3 regions of the Serratia sarumanii genome follow, and region 3 is predicted to be linked to each of the others. Evidence: predicted binding sites of a transcription regulator. Region 3 holds the regulator's gene; each other region holds the start of a gene.
The links. The regulator PurR, encoded in region 3, represses purine synthesis genes. The targets are predictions, from matches to a motif close to CANGCAAACGTTTGCNTG.

Region 1 (7,403 bases), 2.3 Mb from region 3:
TCAGCCGGCCGATCAGCGGCGCGGCCACCACCGTGATAATGCCGGCCAACATCATCACCAGGCTCGACACCACGCCCTCCTGCGGCCCCAGTTCATAAGCGCGGGCGGTGCCGGCACCGTGCGACGAGGCGCCAAATCCGGCCCCCTTCGCCAGGCGACTGCGCACCGCCAGCCGCAGAAACAGAATGTCGCCCACCGCCATGCCGAACACCCCGGTGATCACCACGAACAGCGCCACCAGATCCGGCTGCCCGCCCATCTGTTTGGCGGCCTCCAGCGCGAACGGCGTGGTAATCGAACGCACCGCCAGGCTGCGCTGCACCTCTTCCGGTAGCGTCAGCAGGCGCGCCAGCCACACCGAGCTGTACACCGCCACCAGCACCGCCGTCGTTACCCCGGCGGTCAGCGACAGCCAGTGGCGGCGGATGATGTGCAAATTCTCGTACACCGGCACCGCAAAGGCGATGGTCGCCGGCCCCAGCAGCCACAGCAGCCAGTGGGTTTCGCCGATATAGTCCTGATAGGAGATGTGGGTGACCACCAGCAGCAGCACCAGGATCATCGGCGTCAGCACCAGCGGCATCAGCAGTAACGTGCGGCGGCGGCGGTACAGCTTCTTGTTGGCGAAGTAGAGCGCCAGCGTCGCCAGGAAGCAGGCCAGGCTGAGGATAAAATCATTCATGGCGCTGCTTCCGCCGCTGCAGCCAAATCTCCAGCCTATACACCCTGTCCACCACCAGCCCGGTAGCGCCCAGCGTCAGCATGGTGCTGACCGCGATCACCAGAAAGATCTTCCAGCCCTCGACCATCAGCAACTGAGCATAGTTGACCACCGCCACCACCGCCGGCACGAAGAACAGCAGCATTTCCGCCAGCAGCCAGCGGGAACCGGCCTTGACCCAGCTCAGCGGCAGAATGCGCAGCAGGATCAGCGCCAGCAGCATCAGCATGCCGACGATATTGGCGGGGAGCGGCAGGTGGAATTGTTGCACCAGGCGATCGGCGATCAGGAACAGCGCCGCATACAACGCCACCTGAATCGGCACCTGCAAACGGGTCAGCAGGGAGGGGGCAACGCGGCGTAACGCCAGAGACATGAAAGATGACCTCAAACAATAAATTGACGGCCTACAGTATACGCAGCCGGGAAACCACGCCTGAAATGAATTAAAATTATCGACATCATGCCGGCTGGGAATAGTTTCCCGCCGGTAGCGCCCTCAAGGAGGCCCCTAACGTGGATGTCCGCACCCTGCGCTACTTCGTTGAAGTGGTGCGCCAGCAAAGCTTCACCCGCGCCGCGGAAAAACTGTTCGTCACCCAGCCCACCATCAGCAAGATGCTGCGGCATCTGGAAGAGGAGCTGGAATGCACGCTGCTGATCCGCGAAGGCCGCAAGCTGCGCCTGACCGACAGCGGCCAGGCGGTGTATCAGCGCGGCCTGACGATCCTCGACGAATTCCGCCAGTTGGAGGCGGAGCTGGAAGACATCAGCTCGGTGAAAAAGGGCGTGCTGCGGCTGGGCATTCCGCCGATGGTGGGCAGGCAGATCGCCGATCTGATCCGCCGCTTTCGCCAGACCTATCCCGGCATCGAATTGAAAATTTCCGAGCTGGGCGGGCTGTCGGTCGAACAGGCGGTGATGTCCGGCGAACTGGATCTGGCGATGACGGTGCTGCCCTTCGATTCGGAACAGCCGCTGACCTTTCTGCCGCTGCTGGGCCACCCGATGTGCGTGGTGGCGCCGCGCACGCCGCAGTGGCTCAACCGCACCCGCATCAATATCGCCGAATTGGCCGACAGCCCGATCCTGATTTATAACGAAGACTTTGCGCTGTACAAGATGCTGATGAAGGCGTTTCGCCAGGCCGGTTTTGAACCGCAAATCGCGGTGCGCAGCGGCCAATGGGACTTTCTCGCCTCGATGGTGCAGGCCGGCGTGGGCATCGCCATGCTGCCGGAGCCGGTCTGCCGCTGGCTGGACAAGGAAAACCTGGTCTGGCTGCCGCTGGAGCCACGCATGGAGTGGAAAATCGGCCTGATCTGGCGCCAGGGCAGCTACCTGTCGCACAGCGCGCAGGCCTGGATCGCCTGCTGCCGCGACTACTGGCCGCCGCTCAAGTAGCCAAAAAACAAGGGCCGCACAGGCGGCCCTTCAGGACAGAAATAGAGAGGAAAAACGTTAATTCCTCGTCTGATGTTTACCCTTCGCGCTCGATCAGCAGCGCTTCGAGCAAGTCGAGATCGTGCAGCAGTTTTTGCAGCGTCTCGTTGCTGATTTTCTGCGTGGCGCGCAGGTGGTACAGCTCGCCGCGCTCGGCGCGCAGCGCCGTCAGGCGGAAACGCCGCTCGAGGTTTTCCATCGCCAGCGCATTCTCGATGTCGTCTTTCGAGGCGATACGCCGCCGCAGCATGCCCGTCACCCGCGAGCTGACCTCTTTCAACACCTGCGGATCGAGGTTCTCTTCGGTATCGGCAACCAGGCGCTCTTCCATTTTATTCACGCTCTCGATCGCCACTTCGGCCGCCATGGCGATCGCCATGCGTTCTTCCTGCTTGCTGGCGCTCTTGTCGGCCACCTGCACGCCGCGCAGCAGCAGCGGCAATGCCAGCACGCCGACGATCAACGACAGCAGGATCACCCCGGCGGCGATAAACACCAGCTGATAGCGCGCCGGGAAGGCGGTGCCGTCGCTCAGCAACAGCGGTATCGACAGCACACCGGCCAGGGTAATCGCCCCGCGCACCCCGGCGAACGACGCCACCCACAGCTCACGCGTGCTGTAATCGCCGAACTGCAGCGGGCGCTTTTTCATAAAGCGGTTGCTGGCCTTCTTCATTACCCACAGCCAGGTGAAACGCAGCACCAGCAACGCGGCGTAGATGGTGGCCACGTCGGCGAACAGGTACCAGGTCTGGATGGTCGGATCCAGCTCCGCCTGCAGGATGGAGGTCTCAAGAATGCCCGGCAGCTGCAGGCCCAACATGATGAACACCATGCCGTTGAATACGAATTCCAGCATCGCCCATACGCTGTTGGCGCGCAGGCGCATCGCCAGCGGCGCGTTGCGGATCACGCCGGACTGGCTGATGGTCATCCCCGCCGCTACCGCCGCCAGGATGCCGGAAACGCCGATATGTTCGGCGATCAGATAAGAAGCGAACGGCAGCAGCAGCAGGAACACGATCTGGGTCGCCGGATCGTCGCCGCTCCAGCGGCTCATCACCCGCAGCGATTTACTGTAGGTCCAGGTGACCGCCACGCCGGCCAGCAGGCCGCCGATCGCCACTTTGAGGAACTCGAGGGTTGCGCCGCCCACGGTGAACACCATGGTGCCCATCGCCACCGCGATGGCGAACTTGAGCGACACCAGGCCGGACGCGTCGTTCATCAGCGCCTCGCCTTCGAGCACGCCCATGATCGGCTTGGGAATGCGCCCTTTGCCGACGATGCCGGACAATGCCACGGCATCGGTCGGCGACAGCACCGCCGCCAGCGCGAAGGCCGCCACCAGCGGAATGCCCGGCACCATGGCGTAGATCAGATAGCCGACGCCGACCACGGTGATCAGCACCAGCACCAGCGCCAGGCCAAGAATTTCACGCCCGTGGTGCAGGAATTCGCGCGTTGGCGTTTTCCAGCCGTCGGCGAACAGCAGCGGCGGAATGAACAGCACCAGGAACAGTTCGGGATCAAAGTCGACGTGCAGCCCGAAATGCGGCCAGGCCAACAGGGCCCCAATGGCGATTTGCATCAGCGGCAGCGGCACCTGGAACGGCAACATGCGCGTCACCACCCCGGACAGGGAGACCACCAGGATCAAAATGAGGATTGTAAAAAAGATTTCCATGCTTTCCTTAGACTCTACGATTCAGACGACATCGGCTCAGGGCCTGCGTTGGTCCCGATAGTAGATCACTTTTTTTACAGCCGTTAAAGCTTGTTGTGCCTTTCAAAACGCGGTGCAGAGCAGAAGAAGACTTATCTTAAGAAGGGAATTGCCGTGACAGCTTCCCTCGCCCGCCGGGCGAGGGAAACCCGAGGGCTTAGATCGCCCAGCCGCCGGCGTAGAACGCCACCAGCGCCACGGCGATCAGCACGGTGCCGATGTTCAGCTTGCGCCATTCGCCGGAGAAGATGCGGCCGATGACCAGCGAGCTGAAGCCCAGCATGATGCCGGTAACGATGTTGCAGGTCAGCACGATGAACACCGCGCACAGCAGGCCGGCCATCGCGTCGACGAAGTCGTTGAAGTCCAGCTTGGTGACGTTGCTCAGCATCAGCAGGCCGACGTACATCAGCGCCGGTGCAGTGGCATAGACCGGCACCAGATAGGCCAGCGGCGACAGGAACAGGATCAGCAGGAACAGGATGCCGACCACGGTGGCGGTCAGGCCGGTCTTGCCGCCCGCGGCGGTGCCGGCGGCGGATTCGATGTAGACCGCGGCGGGCGCGGCGCCCACCAGGCCGGAGAAGATGCTGCTCAGGGAATCCGAGGTCAGCGCCTTGCCGCCGTTGATGATCTGCCCGTCTTTATCCAGCAGGTTGGCCTGCCCGGCCACCGCGCGGATGGTGCCGGTGGCGTCGAACACCGCGGTCATCACCAGCGCCAGCACGCTCGGCAACACCACCGGCTGCAACGCGCCCATGATATCCAGGCTGAAGATCAACGATTTGCCGTCAGCGTCCGCCAGGCTCGGCATGGCGAACAGCCCCTGGTATTTCACCGCCGGGTCGAAGATCAGGCCGATGATGGAAATGGCGATGATCACCAGCAGAATGCCGCCGGGCACGCGCAGTTTTTCCAGGCCGAAGATCACCGCCAGGCCGACCAGCGTCATTACCACCGGGAAGGAGGTGAACGCGCCGAGCGCCACCGGCAGGCCATCCAGCGGATTCTTCACCACCAGGCCGACGCCGTTGGCGGCGATCAGCAGCAGGAACAGACCGATACCGATGCCGGTGCCGTGCGCCACGCCCATCGGCAGGTTGCGCAGGATCCAGGCGCGGATACCGGTGACCGAGATGACGGTAAACAGTACGCCCATCAGGAACACCGCGCCCAGCGCCACCGGAATGCTGATGTGCTGGCCCAGCACCAGGCTGAAGGCGGTGAAGGCGGTCAACGAGATCGCACAGCCGATCGCCATCGGCAGGTTAGCCCACAACCCCATCAGCAGCGAGCCCAGACCGGCCACCAGGCAAGTGGAGACAAACACCGCCGCCGGCGGGAAGCCCGCTTTGCCCAGCATGCTCGGCACCACGATCACCGAGTACACCATCGCCAGGAAGGTGGTTAGCCCCGCCACCACCTCCTGGCGCACGCTGCTGCCGCGCGCGGAAATTTTAAAATAGCCATCAAGCCCGCCGGTTGGTTTTGCGGCGTGGTTCGCTTGAGAGTTCGACATAGGTTACTTCCCCTGTGTTTCATGAATCGGCCCGTCGCAGCAGGCCTGTAATCTCGCCCGCGCCCGATCGTCACGTAATCGTTTACGTCACGTTCCGCATCCGTGCCCTTCCGTCGCAGCGCCAACGGCGATGCGCACCAAGGCAAACGTTTAACTCGCAGCGCGCGGTACGGGTGATTTATGGTGGTTTATTCAAGGCAAACGATTATCCTGCCTTCCCTAGCGTCTAATCAACTAAAGATCGCGGCAATTTATGCAGAAAGCGGCGGAAATGGCGCCTGCATGATAAAACCGGGGTGACGGGCGCCCCGCGAATTCCGTCACGGCGGGGTTATTGCGCCTGCACCGCCGCGGGATCCATATACATCAACTCCCAGATATGGCCGTCCAGATCCTGAAAACCGTGGCCGTACATCACGCCGTAGTCCCGCGGCGGGTGGTAGGTGTTGCCGCCGCCGGCGACCGCCTTGCGCACCAGTTCGTCCACCGCCGCCCGGCTGGGCTGCGACAGGCACACCAGCACTTCGGTGGCCTGTTTAGCGTCGCCGATCGGGTTCGGGGTAAACCCCCTGAATTTGTCATGGGTCAGCAGCATCACGTAAATCGTGTCGCTGACCACCATGCACGCGGCGGTGTCATCGGTAAATTGCGGGTTGAAAGTGAAACCCAGGCGGGTGAAAAAAGCCATCGAGGCAGGCAGATCGCGGACGGGCAGATTAACGAAGATTTGCGTAGCCATGGGCTACCTCCGATGAAGAATGACCCCATCGAGTATAGCCCATCCGGTTAACTCAGCAGGTCGTAAGGGCCGCCCTGCTCCAACGCCCGCTGGTAGGCGGGCCGGGCGTGAATGCGCTGCAGAAAGCCGCGCAGTTTCGGGCAATCATCCAACGCGCCGCGCGCCGCCATCGCCTCCAGCGGGAAGCTCATTTGTATGTCCGCCGCGCTGAAGTCGTTGCCGACGAACCAGCTGCCCTTGTTCAGGTGCTGCTCGAGATACTCGCAGTGCGGCGCGATCTGCTTGTCGAGATATTCGCGCTGCACGCCCTTGCCGATCGCGCCGGCCACCGGCCGCAGCAGCCAGGGGATCGGCGGCTGGCCGAGGCGGCTGAACACCAGTTTCATCACCAACAGCGGCATCAGCGATCCTTCGGCGTAGTGCAGCCAGTAGCGGTATTGCTGGCGCGCGTGGAAGTCGGTCGGCATGAACATCCCTTGCGCGTCATAGGCTTCCTGCAGGTATTCGATGATGGCGCCGGATTCCGCCAGCGTCAGATCGCCGTCGACGATCACCGGTGATTTGCCCAGCGGGTGGATCTTTTTCAGCGCCGCCGGCGCCAGCATGGTCTGCGGATCGCGTTCGTAGCGTTGCACCTGATAGGGCACGCCCAGCTCTTCCAGAAACCACAGAATGCGCTGCGAGCGCGAATGATTGAGATGATGAACAATGATCATAAAGAAGCTCCTGTCCGCTGCCACACCAGTTCGCCCACCTGCACGCCGTTGCCGAGCTGCAAGGGCACCGTGCGCAACGTCAGCCGATCGCCGCTGAAAGCGTAAAAACGCACCTGACGGCTGCCTACCCAGTTGGGGAACGAACAGCCTTCGACCTGATGCACCACCCGCTGCTCGCTTTCCTCCACCTGATAGCGGCCGAAGTAGCAAATCATATTGATGAAGGCGGCGCGGATCTCCCGCTCGGATCCCTGCGCCAAATCGTCGGCGGCGAAACGCGGCCGCACGGCGCTGTAAAGCTGCGCCGCCATCGTGCCGTTGGCCTCATAATGGATGCGCCCCAGCACCTGCTCGCCCAGCGGGTAATTCAGCTCGCCGTCCTGGTTCTCAAATGCCGAGGACACCAGCGCCCAGCTGCCGATAAATGCGTTTACCGTCATTACGCTTCTCCGGTTAAGGATCGTCTGTAAAGGGTAGTGGCGATTTTTACCGCGCGCCAGCGGATGAAAAAACAATCAGTTTATTTGACAGAGATACTC
Region 2 (7,403 bases), 660 kb from region 3:
GCGCCGCCTGCGGCAGCTGCAGTTGAAAACGGCTGATAAAGGCGTGCAGCGAGGCCGGTGAGTTCGATGGGATCACGACGGGGCATACTCCCCAAGCTGCGGCAGAATACGGCCAACCTTGTCGAAGGTCTCCTGGTATTCCGCCTGCTCCTGGCTGTCCGCCACGATGCCGCCGCCGGCGGAGCAGTGGATGCGGCCGTTTTCGGTGACGAGCGTGCGGATGGTGATGTTGGTGTCCATGGTGCCGCAGGCGCTCAGGTAACCGATGCTGCCGCAATAGGCGTTGCGCCGCTGCGGCTCCAGCTCTTCGATGATTTCCATCGCGCGCACCTTGGGCGCGCCGGTGATCGAACCGCCGGGGAAGCAGGCGCGCAGCAGCTCGGTGGCCGAGGCCTGCTCCGGCAGGGTGGCGGTAATGGTGCTCACCAGGTGGTGCACGGCGGGGAACGGCTCCACGACGAACAGTTCCGGCACCCGTACGCTGCCGGGCTGGGCGACGCGGCCGATATCGTTGCGCAGCAGATCGACGATCATCAGATTTTCAGCGCGATCCTTGGGCGAATCGGCTAAGCGGCGCGCCTGTGCGGCGTCCTGTTCCGCGTCCGCCAGCCGCGGCAGCGTACCCTTGATCGGGCGGGTTTGGATGCGCTGCTGCGCCAGCCACAGGAAGCGCTCGGGAGAGACGCTCAGCACGCTGTTGTGCGGCAGCCGCAGGAAAGCGGAAAACGGCGCGCGGTTGCAGGCGCTCAGTCGGCAAAACGCCTGCCATTCATCCCCCTGATAGTCGGCGGAGAACCGCTGCGCCAGATTAATCTGGTAACAGTCGCCGCTGCGCAGGTAGTGTTGAATACGTTGGAACTTCTCGCCGTATTGCCGGCGGCTCATATTGGCACGCCAGCCGCTCAGCAGCGTGAAGGGGCGCTCCGTCGGCGCGGTTTGGCTAATAAGCCAGCGCCAGCGCTGCTCCACATCGCCATAGCTGAGCAGCGTCAGGGTTTGCAATTGGTGGTCGGCGATCAATGCCCAGTCATAAATGCCCACCGCCATGTCCGGCAGAGCGAGGTCGGCTTCAGCCAACTGCGGCAAGGTTTCCACTCGGCGCCCGAGATCGTAGCCGAACAGCCCCAGGGCGCCGCCCTGAAACGGCAGCTCCGGGTTAAACGCCGGCTGCCAGCCTTGCGCCGCCAGCTGCTGGTGCAGCAGGGAGAACGGATCCTCCTGAGACTCAATGGTGACGCCGTCACTTTCGATTGTCGTGCCGGCGCCCTGGGTGGTGAGCGTAACGCGCGGCTGTGCGACCAGGATATCGAAGCGGTTATGCGAGTGATCGGCAAAGCCCGAATGCAGCAACATCGCCCAGGGCTGTGCTGAAAGCGGGGCGAAAAGCGTCATCAGGGCACTGCGGCTGTAGGGCAACGATTTTATGTTTGGGGCGGTTACGCTCATGAACGTCAATAAACCTGGCTGTGAGGACGGCGATAGATATCTGGCGGCTAGTGTGCCATAGACGGTCACGTCATGCATGTTTTGCCATGCGCGGCATGCAGCACAGTTCACATAAACGGCAGTTCAATAAACCTGAAATAAGGCATTTTTTGCGCCATTGATTATACTTCGATATGTTAAAAATTTAACGTCAAATGCACTGGAAGCCTATTTGCCGCGGGCGCAAGGCTCGAAAAATATAAAAAAAGATTCGTTAATTTCATAAATTTATTATTTCTGCTTGTTATTAGATGCGGAGCGGCGTGTTTTTGCCTGATTTTAGCCAGCGTCGCCGCCCTTTGGAATTAATGGGTTAATTACTCAGCGCTTTCTGGCGCTGGTTTGAATAAAGAAAAACAGGTTCGGTTCCATTAGCCGCTGCGGGAATTTGCAGGCGTCACGCTATTTCAGCGTGCGCTGAACCCTATGCGTCTTTTAGAAAAGTAAAATTATTATTTTGTTACATTATCATTAAAGAGCTGCCTATGTCGTTAATGCTGAGCGTGATCGTCCCGATGCACAATGCGGGGGAATTATTGGAGCCTTTCCTGGCCTCGCTGCTGGCCCAGCGTGAGCAGCGGTTGGAGGTGATCATCGTCAACGATGGTTCCACCGACGGTTCGGGGGAGATCGCACACCGTTACGCGGCGGCGCATCCGCATATTCGTGTGATCGATCAAGCCAATGCCGGTGTTTCTAACGCGCGCAATGCCGGGCTCGCCGTTGCCCGAGGCAAATATGTGGCGTTTCCCGATGCCGACGATGTGCTGGCGCCGGACATGTATTCCACGCTGCTGGAACAGGCGGAACAACACCAATTAGACGTGATGCAATGCAATGGCGAACGCTATTTCACCAGCCAGGATGAATTGCAGCCGATTTTTCCCGAGGCGCGTTTGCGCACCACCGACGTTATCACCGGCGTACAGTGGTTTGAACGTGCGTTGAAATCGCGAAAGTTTATTCACGTTGTATGGCTGGCAATATATCGCCTCGACTTTATTCGCCAGCATCGCCTTTATTTCGAGCCGGGATTGCATCACCAGGATATTCCCTGGACAACGGAAGTCATGTTTAATGCCAAACGGGTCAAATATTTAAGCACGCCGCTGTACCGTCAACGGGTGCACGACAAATCGATCAGCAACCGCCGTCGCACCGGTCAGGCGAACGTGGATTATCAACGCCACTATATGAAAATCGTCGAGATGCTGGAGCGGCTCAACCGGCGCTATGCCGGCACTGTCGCCATTCGCCCGGCTTTCCATTGGCAAATCACCCGCGAAGCGCTGGGCATTTGCCACAGCATTCGTCGTGAGCCGGATCCGGCTGCCCAGAGTCAGATCACCGAAGAGTTCTATCAGCGCGGCATCGACAGAGCGATGTTCGCCAATGCGCGCGGTCTGAAACAGGGGTGGCATGTCATGCTGTGGCTGCATCGGCTGAAGCAGTGGCGCAGCGATAACGGCTGCTCGCAACCGGCCTGAGCCACAAGACGTTGGGATCCGCCGCGTTAGCGCGTATACTCCTTCTCCCTTTTGCCGGAGAAAACGACACATGCATGCAGGTATGCCATTACTGAGTCACGCGGAGCAGCAGGAAGCGGCGGATCGCATCCATCAACTGATGGAGCAGGGCATGAGCAGCGGTGAAGCCATTGCTCGCGTTGCGCAGGAAATTCGCGAGAAGCATCAGGGCGCTCAGGTTGCGGTACTGTTCGATGACGATGATGAAGACGAGCAGCATGAGGCCGCCCCGGAGGCGTCGCGGAATGACGATGTTGAAGAAGACGAAGACTATTGACGTTATCGGGGCCGCGCAAGCGGCCCCGTGAGTATCAGCCGTTGACCGCCACGGCGGCAGCGGCTTGTTTCGCTTGCTCCACCGCCTGTTCCGTCGTGTCCGCCGTCGCCAGCGCCACGCCCAGGCGACGCTGCCCGGCGATCTCCGGTTTGCCGAACAGGCGCAGCTGGCTGTGCCCGCGCAGCGCGTTTTCCAGGCCGCTGAAGCGCACATCGCTGCTGGTCAGCTGGGGCAGGATCACCGCCGAAGCGGAAGGGCCGAACTGGCGGATGGCGCCAATCGGCAACCCGAGAAATGCGCGAACGTGCAGGGCGAACTCGGACAGATCCTGTGAGATCAACGTGACCATGCCGGTATCGTGCGGCCGCGGAGACACCTCGCTGAAGATCACGTCGTCACCACAGACGAACAGCTCCACGCCGAACAGGCCGAAACCGCCCAGGGCCTTCACCACCTTCTCCGCGATAGCCTGAGCGCGGCTTAACGCCGCGGCTGACATGCGCTGCGGCTGCCAGGATTCGCGATAGTCCCCATCCTCCTGACGATGGCCGATCGGCGCGCAGAAATGTACGCCGTCCACGGCGCTGATGGTCAACAAGGTAATTTCAAAATCAAATCTTACCAGCCCTTCGACGATCACCCGGCCGCCGCCGGCGCGGCCGCCCTGTTGGGCGTAATCCCAGGCGCTTTGCAGTTGCTCAGGCGTGCGGATCAGGCTTTGTCCTTTGCCGGAAGAACTCATCACCGGTTTGACGATGCACGGGTAGCCGATGTGCTCGACCGCCTGCCGGAAAGTCGCCTCGCTGTCGGCAAAGCGGTAGCTGGAGGTGGGCAGGCCAAGCTCTTCCGCCGCCAGGCGGCGGATGCCTTCACGGTTCATGGTCAGGCGCGTGGCTTCGGCGCAGGGCACCACGCGGTGGCCCTGGCGTTCAAGCTCGACCAGCATGGCGGTGGCGATCGCTTCGATTTCGGGAACGATATAGTCCGGCCGCTCTTGTTCGATAACGGCTTTCAGCGCGTCACCGTCCAGCATATTGATGACGTGGCTGCGGTGCGCCACGTGCATGGCGGGGGCGTCGGGATAGCGATCGACGGCGATCACTTCCAGGCCGAGGCGCTGGCATTCAATGGCGACTTCTTTGCCCAGCTCCCCGGAGCCGAGCAACATAACGCGGGTGGCGGAAGGGCGCAGGGCGGTTCCAATCGTTAACATAGTTTCGTACCTGGATCGGTGAAAGTAAGCGGATTGATGATCGGCGGGCAGTATATACGAAAACGATTGCGTGCGCAGCCGCTGCGCTAAGTTTGTTGCTAACTTGCTGTTTTTATAACAAGCAGAAATATTTGCCCTGCATGGGCGATTATGCGTTAATAACCGACGACGAAAGAAGACCTACATATAGCATGGTTTTCGCGTCTCGTGCCGTCAAGGCAGGTTTATCAAGTAAAGGAAACACAAATGAGCAAGATCACTGGTCACGTTAAATGGTTCAACGAAAGCAAAGGTTTCGGCTTCATCACGCCTGCCGACGGTTCTAAAGACGTTTTCGTTCATTTTTCCGCTATCGTTAGCGATGGTTTCAAGACCCTGGCTGAAGGCCAGCAGGTTGAGTTCTCCATCCAGGACAGCCAACGTGGCCCTGCCGCAGCCAACGTCGTCGCCATTTAACGACGGAGCCGCCAAGAAACCCGCCGCCGGCGGGTTTTTTTATGCCCGCTGCCCGTAACGCCGCCCATCTCTGTTATCATTTGCCGCTGATTCGGCGCCAACCTGCGGGCGCGCCGCCATTCCATTCGTCATATAAGAGTTATCGCCGTGAGCACAGTTTCTTTTTCTTCCCTGCCGCTGCCAGCCGAACAGTTGGCCAACCTCAACGAACTGGGGTACGCCAAAATGACGCCGGTGCAGGCCGCCGCGTTGCCCGCCATTCTGCAAGGGCGGGACGTGCGCGCCAAGGCGAAAACCGGCAGCGGCAAAACGGCGGCGTTCGGCATTGGTCTGCTGAATAATATCGTCGTCGCTCAGGTCGCCACGCAGGCGCTGGTGCTCTGCCCCACCCGCGAATTGGCCGATCAGGTGAGCAAAGAGTTGCGTCGCCTGGCGCGTTTCACGCAAAACATCAAAATCCTGACGCTGTGCGGTGGCCAACCGATGGGGCCGCAGCTCGATTCGCTGGTGCACGCGCCGCACATCGTGGTGGGGACGCCGGGGCGCATTCAGGAGCATCTGCGCAAGAAAACGCTGCTGCTGGACGAACTGAAGGTGCTGGTGCTGGATGAGGCCGACCGCATGCTGGACATGGGCTTCGCCGACGATATCGACGATGTGATCAGCTACACGCCGCCGCAGCGTCAGACGCTGCTGTTTTCCGCCACCTATCCGGCGGGTATCGAATGCATCAGCGAACGCGTTCAGCGCCAGCCGCTGAGCGTCGAAGTGGGCGATGACGAAGCGCAGACCGCCATCGAACAACGCTTCTATGAGACCACGCGCGATCAGCGCCCGGCGCTGCTGGTGTCGGCCATTCGTTATCATCAACCTGCGTCCTGCGTGGTGTTCTGCAATACCAAACGCGATTGTCAGACGGTGTTTGAGGCCCTGGAGGCCCGCGGCATCAGCGCATTGGCGCTGCATGGCGATCTGGAGCAGCGCGATCGCGACCAGGTGTTGGTGCGCTTCGCCAACCGCAGTTGCCGGGTGCTGGTGGCGACCGACGTCGCCGCTCGCGGGCTGGACATCAAAGAGCTGGAGCTGGTGGTTAACTACGAACTGGCGTTCGATCCCGAAGTGCACGTGCACCGTATTGGCCGTACCGGCCGTGCCGGCATGAGCGGGCTGGCGATCAGCCTGTGCACGCCGCAGGAAATGGCGCGGGCGCATGCGATTGAAGACTACCTGCAGATGACCGTCGATTGGGCGCCGGTGTCCGAGCTGAGCGGGGCCGCCAACGGCTCGCTGGAGGCGGAGATGGTGACGCTGTGCATCGACGGCGGCCGCAAGGCGAAGATCCGCCCCGGCGATATCCTCGGCGCGCTGACCGGCGATGCCGGGCTGACGGCGGCGGAAGTGGGCAAGATCGACATGTTCCCGGTGCATGCCTACGTCGCGATCCGTAAAGCCAGCGCGCGCAAGGCGCTGCAACAGCTGCAACAGGGCAAAATCAAAGGCAAGAGCTGCAAGGTGCGGCTGCTGAAATAAGCCGAAGGCGGGCGGCGGTTTGCCTTCCCGCCGCCATTCATTTATGCTGTATGTATTTACAGTTGTTTGAGCATTTGAGGACGCACGCATGGCGGTTGAAGTTAAATATGTGGTGGTGAGAAACGGTGAGGAAAAAATGACTTTCGCGAGCAAGAAAGAAGCCGACGCCTACGACAAAATGCTGGATTTGGCGGATAACCTCGGAGAGTGGTTGCAACAGGCGCCGCTGAAGCTGGACGACGAACAGCGCGAAGGGCTGAGCTTCTTCCTGGCGGAGAATAAGGATGCGCTGGGGCTGATCCTGCGCGGCGCATCACCGGCGGAAACCGGCAAAAAACCGACGGAAGCGAAAGCGAAAAAAACGGTCTCTAACTCAAAAGAGGGATCTGCGTCAGAAAAGCAAGCGGCATAATGGCTTATGTTGCGGTGTTGTGATGAAAAAGGATCTAAAATGAGCCGTGAAATAACTTTCTTCAGCCGCTTTGAGCAAGACATTCTGGCGGGGCGCAAAACCATCACCATTCGGGATGCCAGTGAGTCGCACTTCGAACCGGGCGAGGTATTGCGCGTAAGCCGCAATGAAGACGGCGTATTTTTCTGCTTTATCGAAGTGCTGTCGGTAACGCCGGTGCGCCTGAATGCGCTGACCGAACGCCATGCACAGCAGGAGAACATGTCGCTCGGCGAACTGAAGCAGGTGATCAAGGAAATCTATCCGGGTCTGGATGCGCTGTTTGTCATCGAGTTCGTCAAACGGTAACCCTTTGCCGAAACCCTGTTGTGAGCCAGGGATGGGCGCCCGGATAGCGCTAATCACAACGGGAGGACACATGAAAAAAACGGCTTTGGCTATCGCCTTGTTGGCCATGATGGGAGCATCGACTGCGGTGTGGGCGCAGGTTCAAGAGCAACGCAG
Region 3 (7,403 bases):
TTGGCGCGCTCTTTGAGCAGCAGCGTCGGCAGCAGCAGCAGCGCGGTGATGGCCAACAGCGCGGCGAAGATCGCGCGCCAGCTGGCGTGGTTCAGCAACCAGGCGCCGAGCAGCGGCGCCAGCGCCGGCGACAGCGCTACCAGCGGCATAATGGTGGCGAACACGCGGTTGGCCTGGCCTTCGCGGTAACGGTCAACCACCAGCGCTTGCCAGATGGCGGCGGCGGCGCAGACGCCGACGGCCTGAATAAAGCGCAGGATCCAGAGCTGCACGGCGTTTTCCACCCACAGCATGCCCAGGCAGCCGAGGGCGAACAGCGTCAGCCCGATCAATAATACCGGTTTGCGGCCCAGACGGTCGGAGAGCGGCCCCCACAGCAGCTGCGCAAAGGCGAAGCCGGCCAGGAAGATGCTCAGGCTGGCGCTCACCGCGCCGGCGGAAATTTGCAGTTCCTCCCGCATGGCGCCGAAGGCGGGCAGATACATATCGGTCGCCAGATAACCCAGCATGCTCAGGCCGGCGAGGTAGAACATAAAGCCAAAGGAATTTCGCATGGTATTTCTCGTTAATATTTTAATGTCGCAGGTTTTTAGCGCCGGCCAGTGTATCCGGCTGGATCTCTGCTTGTGAAACGGTAATATTTGCAAAGTGCTGTTAAAAAAATTGAAGGCAAGGCGATGTGGTCTGAATATTCTCTTGAAGTGGTCGATGCGGTGGCGCGCACCGGCAGTTTCAGCGCGGCGGCGCAGGAGCTGCACCGGGTGCCGTCGGCGGTCAGCTATACCGTACGGCAGCTGGAGCAATGGCTGGCGGTGCCGCTGTTTGAGCGGCGTCATCGCGATGTGGAGTTGACGCCCGCCGGTGCGCTGTTTATCAAAGATGCGCGAGTTGTTATCAAAAAAATGCTCGACACCCGCCGCCACTGTCAGCAGGTGGCCAACGGATGGCGCGGCCAGCTGAATATCGCGGTCGACATCATCGTCAAACCGCAGCGCAGCCGCCAACTGGTGCTGGATTTCTACCGTCATTTCCCCGACGTCGAATTGATGCTGCAACCCGAAGTGTTCAACGGCGTGTGGGATGCCTTGGTGGATGGCAGGGCGGACATGGCGATCGGCGCCACGCGCGCGGTGCCGGTCGGCGGCGGCTTCGCCTTCCGCGACATGGGTTATATGAACTGGCTGTGTGTGGCCAGCCCGCAACATCCTCTCGCGCAGTTGACGGGGCCGCTGAATGACGATCAGCTGCGGCCGTACCCTTCGCTTTGCCTGGAGGACACCTCTCGCAATCTGCCCAAGCGCGTCACCTGGACGCTGGATAACCAGCGGCGGCTGGTGGTGCCGGACTGGACTTCGGCGCTCGACTGTCTGTGCGCCGGGCTGTGCGTCGGCATGATGCCGGCGCATCGGGCGCTGCCGCGGGTGCAGCGCGGTGAGCTGACGGCGTTGCAGCTGCAGCAGCCGTTTCCCGCCAGCCCTTGCTGCCTGACCTGGCAGCAGGATAAACCGTCACCGGCGATGAGCTGGCTGCTGGCGTATCTGGGCGATGGGGAGACGCTGAATCAGGAGTGGCTGAGCGAGGTGGAACCGGAAGCCGCGCAGGCTTCCGGCGCGGGGGATTAGCGGCGGTAGTCGATGAACGGGCCGTCGGCGACCGAGCGGCGTTCGATCAGCTTCGGATGCACTTCGATCACCTGCGACTCTTCGCGTTTACTGATAATGCGATCCAGCAGCATGGTGAAGGCCATTTCGCCCAGACGCTCTTTCGGCTGGTGAATGGTGGTCAGCGCCGGGGTGAAGTAGCGAGCGTTGCGCACGTTGTCATAGCCGATCACGGAAATATCCTGCGGCACCCGCAGCCCCAGCTCGTCGGCCGCGCAGATGGCGCCCATCGCCATGATATCGCCGCCGCAGAATACCGCGGTCGGCCGCTGTTTTTGCGACAGGATTTGGTGCATCGCCTTGTAGCCGGACTCCGGCTCGAAGTCACCCTGGACGATCCACTCTTCGCGAATGTCGATATGCGCTTCCTGCAGCGCCTTCATAAAGCCCTGATGACGGCCGCCGCCAGTGTTGCGCGACAGCTGGCCCGGAATGGCGCCGATATCGCGGTGGCCGCGCTCGATCAGGTAACGGCCGGCCAGATAGCCGCCTTCGAACGCGTTATCGATGATGGTGTCGGTGAAGTCGCCGCGCGCGGCGCCCCAGTCCATCACCACCATCGGGATGTTGCGGTAATCTTCCAGCATGCCCAGCAGCTGATCCGGGTACTCGGAGCACATGACCAACAGGCCGTCGACGCGCTTTTGCGCCAGCATCGCCAGGTAGGCGCGCTGCTTGTCCAGATTGTTGTGCGAGTTGCACAGGATCAGGGTGTAGCCTTTGCTGTAGCAGCTGTTTTCCACCGCCTCGATCACTTCGGCAAAGTAGGGCGCTTCGCTCGAGGTGGCCAGCAGGCCGATCGACTTGGTGTGATTGACTTTCAGGCTGCGCGCCACGGCGCTCGGCGAGTAGTGCAGCTCTTTGATGGCGGCCCACACGGCCGCTTTGGTCTCTTCGGCGACGAAACGAGTCTTATTGATGACGTGCGAAACGGTGGTGGTGGAAACGCCCGCGCGTTTGGCCACATCTTTAATCGTTGCCATGTAAGGAATGACTCCTGAACTCACATGTTTACAGCATGTAAGTGTGATGTTAATCGTTTGCCTACGTAGATCCTTCTCCAGAGAAGCGAAAACTGAGTTTTTAGTGTGTTGAAGTCTTCAGCGCTTAATCAGGAGGGGCATGGATGCCGGTACGCAGTTGTGAACTGCGAATTTTGTCGCATATTGAACAAAAGTGGAAGAGGTAATCGAGATTATAAACCGGGAAATGATAACAAGATTTTATCGGCGAACTGTGGGAAAATGATTTGACGTACTAATTGTACGCCTTTTATCCTTAGGAAAGCCCATTTTAAAGGAGTTGTCATGGATACCGAATTGAAGATGTCGCTGTTCACCACCGTCTGCGCGTTGGCGGTCATTATCGCTTTCAGCTTCGTTGCCGCGTTGAACTGATTTACCCCCGGTTATAAAAAAGGCGCAGCCTGGCTGCGCCCCATCACCTCAGAACCTGCGCTTACGCCAGGTTTTCCGCTGCGAAGGTCCAGTTGACCAACGCCCAGAAGTTTTCCAGGTATTTTGGACGCGCATTGCGGTAATCGATGTAATACGCGTGTTCCCACACGTCAACGGTCAGCAGCGGTTTGTCTTCACCGGTCAGCGGGGTGGCCGCGTTGGAGGTGTTGACGATCGCCAGCGCGCCGTCCGGTTTTTTCACCAGCCAGGTCCAACCGGCGCCGAAGTTTTTCACTGCGGCATCGGTAAACTGCTCTTTGAACGCAGCGAAAGAGCCGAAGGATTTGACGATCGCCGCCGCCAGTTCGCCCTGCGGTTCACCGCCGCCCTGTGGCGACAGGCAGTGCCAGTAGAAGGTGTGGTTCCACACCTGCGCGGCGTTGTTGAAGACGCCGCCGTTTGAGGTCTTGATGATCTCTTCGAGCGATTTGCCTTCGAACTCGCTGCCTTTCACCAGGTTGTTCAGGTTAACCACGTAGGTGTTATGGTGTTTGCCGTAGTGGTATTCCAGGGTCTCGGCGGAGATGTGCGGCTCGAGCGCGTTTTTCTCATACGGTAATGCAGGTAATTCAAACGACATTGCTTCCTCCTTTACAGCGCCACTCTTTTTCCGCCGGAGCGGGAGCCGAATGGGCCGTTTTTTATTGTGGTCTTTCAATCTTAACAATTTTCATCATAAAAAACAGGAAGAAAAGCGAGAAATGCGCGTGAGGCGGTGTGAGGGGTGATAGCTTGAGCAGGCGGTTGCGACCGGGGCCGCAACCGCGCAGAGCAGGGAATTAACGAATGGTTTTCGGCGTTACTACGCGGCGCGCGCCGATGTAGTGGTTTTGCCAATAGTCGTTGTCGAGCTGGCTGATGCGGATCTCTTCGCCGGTGCGCGGCGACTGGATGAATTTGCCGTTGCCGAGATAAACGCCGACATGATCCGCCACGCCGCGGTTGTTGATGCGGAAGAACACCAGATCGCCACTTTCCAGTTCGCTTTTCTTGATCGGCGCCGCGTCGCGCAGGTGGTACATCTCGTTGGCGGTGCGCGGCATCTTGATTTTTACCACGTCTTTATAGGCGTAATAGATAAGGCCGCTGCAGTCGAAACCGGTGCGCGGCGAGCTGCCGCCCCAGCGGTAAGGTTTGCCCATCTGGCCCATCAGCTTGGCCATCGCGGTCTGCTTGGCATGCTGATAGCGTTTTTTGTGCGCCGGGCTGAGTTTCAACGGTTTTTCATCACGCGCCAGCTTGGCGGTGGCCATACCGGCTTCGCGGTGGCGGCCGTAGCCTTTTTTGTAGCCCTTTTTCGGCGGGGTGACTTTAATCTTGGCGGTTTTCTGCGCTTTGGCCTTGGGTTTGGCGCTGGCGATCTTTTTCGCGCTTTTCTCGCTTTTCGCCTTGGCGGTCTTGGTTTTTTTCGCGGGGGCCGTCACTTTGGCTTTTTTAGCGGTTTTGTCCGCTTTCTTTTTTCTGCGGTCATCGGGCCGCGCTTCATTAGCATGGCTTTTACGCTGCTCGGCGGCAACACGCGCCTGTGGCGCAGCGTGCGCCAAATTGAAGAAGAGCTGCGTAAACAGCAGCGCAAAGAGCGTAAGAATTAAACGCATGTCGACGTCACCAACCTTGGCCCCGAAACGGATATCGAAAGAGTTACAGTATTCCCGAATTTCGCCATATAAAACAGCGAAGAACTCATAAATAATAATCCATATTGTGAGAAAACGTTAATGACATTTTTTTTGGTTCAAAATCAGCCCGTTGGTGTATGAAAAAGCGCCGGCAGGGGGCTATGGATATAATTAATCCGCGCCGTCACCGCCGCGCAATATATTAGTGAAATGGTCGGATTAAAAATGTTATTCTCAACGTATGTTTTGACCGGAATGACGTGGCCGGTGAAACGCGATCGGCGGCGGGTGAATATCCTTGCAAAAGATGGCGTTTTCTTGCGACTGTTCCAGCCGCTACAATAGCCCGCGTGATGCATGTTGTAGCCATGAAATGTGGCTTGAGGAAGCAATAAATGACGACGACACTTGAAAAAATTCAGCACCAGATCGCTGAAAACCCGATTCTGCTGTACATGAAAGGTTCGCCAAAGCTGCCGAGCTGCGGCTTCTCCGCACAGGCTGTGCAAGCGCTGTCCGCCTGCGGCGAGCGTTTCGCTTACGTGGACATTCTGCAGAACCCGGACATCCGCGCCGAGCTGCCAAAATACGCCAACTGGCCGACGTTCCCGCAGCTGTGGGTAGACGGTGAGCTGGTCGGCGGTTGCGATATCATTATCGAAATGTATCAGCGCGGCGAACTGCAGCAGCTGATCAAAGAAACGGCAGAAAAGTATAAAGCGCAGGAAGACCAGCAGTCTTAATCGACGGGCTTGCGGTTATCGCGTAACGGGCGGCGCCAGTGCAAACTGGGCCGCCTTTTTTGTTGGGCTTATTCGGCGAGATCGCCGGCGGGCAGCGGCCAACCGCCGAGACGTTTCCAGCGGTTAACCAGCTCGCAAAACAGCAGGGCGGTTTGCTCGGTGTCGTACAGCGCAGAGTGCGCCTGGCTGCTGTCGAACGGCATTCCGGCCGCGATACAGGCCTTCGCCAACACCGTTTGGCCCAGCACCAGGCCGCTCAGCGCGGCGGTGTCGAAGGTAGCGAACGGATGGAACGGGTTGCGCTTCAGGCCTGCGCGTTCGGCCGCGGCCATCAGGAAGCTGTGATCGAAGTTGGCGTTGTGCGCCACGATAATGGCCCGGTTGCAACCGCGATCCTTGAGCCCTTTGCGCACCGCTTTGAAAATGGCGTGCAGCGCGTCATATTCGCTGACCGCGCCGCGCAGCGGGTTGTGCGGATCGATGCCGTTAAACGCCAGCGCTTCCGGCTGCAGGTTGGCGCCCTCGAAAGGCTCCACGTGGAAGTGCAGGGTCTCGTCCCGCTGCAGCCAGCCATCTTCATCCATTTTCAGCGTGACGGCGGCGATCTCCAGCAACGCATCGGTATTGGCGTTAAAGCCGGCGGTTTCAACATCTATTACTACGGGATAAAACCCACGAAAACGACCACTCAGGGCGTTAAGATCACTTTTCTCGGCCATCAGTTTCTTATCTTCATCGAATGCAGCGCGCATTATGGCAAATTTTGCGCCCGGTTGCAGGCGCTATCGCGCGGAGAATCAGCAGGGCGCTGGTGCGCCCTGAAGGGGAGGCTTAGTGGCCGAGGCCCTGACCGGCGTGTTTGTTTTCGATCAGCTCGATTTTGTAGCCGTCCGGATCCTCGACGAAGGCGATGACCGTGGTGCCGCCTTTCACCGGGCCGGCTTCGCGGGTGACCTTGCCGCCTGCGCGGCGGATGCTGTCGCAGGTGGCGGCAACGTCGTCCACGCCCAGCGCCAGGTGGCCGAAGGCGGTGCCCATGTCGTAGCTGTCGGTGCCCCAGTTATAGGTCAGTTCGATAACCGCACCTTCGCTCTCTTCCGTATAGCCGACGAAAGCCAGGGAGTACTTGTACTCGGGGTTTTCGCTGGTGCGCAGCAGGCGCATGCCTAATACCTTGGTGTAGAAGTCGATGGCGCGTTGCAGATCACCGACGCGGATCATGGTATGGAGTAAGCGCATAATTCCTCTGAATTGGCTGTGCCGTGGCAGACGGCGGGTGGATTGAAGCACAAGCGAGTATAGCCTTGTCCCGCAAGGGAATTCAACGTGACGAGTGAGTGACGATGTCACGTATTAGTTTTCCGTCAACGGTGTCTAAATATTGATCGAGCGTACCGATCGATACAGAGTAATTGATCTGCACAATCAATTATCTATTCCAGCGGCAATCGTGTAAAAATTGAACGGCAATAGAGAACAACACCAGGGAACACCGGCCCGCCTCGTGCGGGCCTTTTTGCGCGCGGCGCACAAAAAAACGGCCATGCGATTGCGTGGCCGTTGGGGTCAGGAAGGGTTACTTCGCCAGAAACGGATAGTCGGTATAGCCTTCGGCGCCGCCGCCGTAGAAGGTTTCCGGCTTAGGTTCGTTCAGCGGAGCGTGCTGACGGAAACGCTCTACCAGATCCGGGTTGGCGATGTAGCTGCGGCCGAAGGCCACCGCGTCGATGAAGCCTTTTTCGATCAACGCTTCGGCTTTCTCGGCGGTGTAGGCGCCGGCGCCGACGATCACCCCGTTAAAGTGGGCGCGCACCGAGTCGCGGAAGGCGTCGGAATACGGTTTGCCGCCGGCCCAGTCCGGTTCGGAGATGTGCAGGTAAGCGATGTTGCGCTTATTCAGCTCTTCCACCAGATACAGCGCCG

Region 1: a site for PurR is predicted at 5,549-5,566, ahead of SSARUM_RS21490 (NCS2 family permease). Genes of this name have one in related genera too.
Region 2: a site for PurR is predicted at 4,557-4,574, ahead of purT (formate-dependent phosphoribosylglycinamide formyltransferase). Genes of this name have one in related genera too.

The regions. Positions count from the first base shown of each region.
Region 1 is NZ_CP124750.1:4,532,337-4,539,739, forward strand. Features, by position in the region: gene SSARUM_RS21470 (LrgB family protein) at 1-682, opposite strand, end outside; gene SSARUM_RS21475 (CidA/LrgA family protein) at 675-1,097, opposite strand; gene SSARUM_RS21480 (LysR family transcriptional regulator) at 1,238-2,125, shown strand; gene SSARUM_RS21485 (Na+/H+ antiporter) at 2,202-3,851, opposite strand; gene SSARUM_RS21490 (NCS2 family permease) at 4,048-5,409, opposite strand; gene SSARUM_RS21495 (VOC family protein) at 5,741-6,148, opposite strand; gene SSARUM_RS21500 (glutathione S-transferase family protein) at 6,196-6,864, opposite strand; gene SSARUM_RS21505 (lipocalin-like domain-containing protein) at 6,861-7,304, opposite strand.
Region 2 is NZ_CP124750.1:2,874,197-2,881,599, reverse strand. Features, by position in the region: gene SSARUM_RS13695 (CoA pyrophosphatase) at 1-76, opposite strand, end outside; gene pabB (aminodeoxychorismate synthase component 1) at 73-1,446, opposite strand; gene SSARUM_RS13685 (glycosyltransferase) at 1,971-2,972, shown strand; gene SSARUM_RS13680 (YoaH family protein) at 3,043-3,288, shown strand; gene purT (formate-dependent phosphoribosylglycinamide formyltransferase) at 3,323-4,501, opposite strand; gene cspE (transcription antiterminator/RNA stability regulator CspE) at 4,748-4,957, shown strand; gene dbpA (ATP-dependent RNA helicase DbpA) at 5,105-6,487, shown strand; gene SSARUM_RS13660 (YebG family protein) at 6,576-6,899, shown strand; gene yqfB (N(4)-acetylcytidine aminohydrolase) at 6,939-7,247, shown strand; gene yebF (protein YebF) at 7,318-7,403, shown strand, end outside.
Region 3 is NZ_CP124750.1:2,212,400-2,219,802, forward strand. Features, by position in the region: gene punC (purine nucleoside transporter PunC) at 1-554, opposite strand, end outside; gene punR (DNA-binding transcriptional activator PunR) at 678-1,622, shown strand; gene purR (HTH-type transcriptional repressor PurR) at 1,619-2,644, opposite strand; gene cydH (cytochrome bd-I oxidase subunit CydH) at 2,969-3,058, shown strand; gene sodB (superoxide dismutase [Fe]) at 3,120-3,698, opposite strand; gene SSARUM_RS10625 (C40 family peptidase) at 3,898-4,716, opposite strand; gene SSARUM_RS10630 (Grx4 family monothiol glutaredoxin) at 5,133-5,480, shown strand; gene rnt (ribonuclease T) at 5,549-6,232, opposite strand; gene gloA (lactoylglutathione lyase) at 6,312-6,719, opposite strand; gene nemA (alkene reductase) at 7,057-7,403, opposite strand, start outside.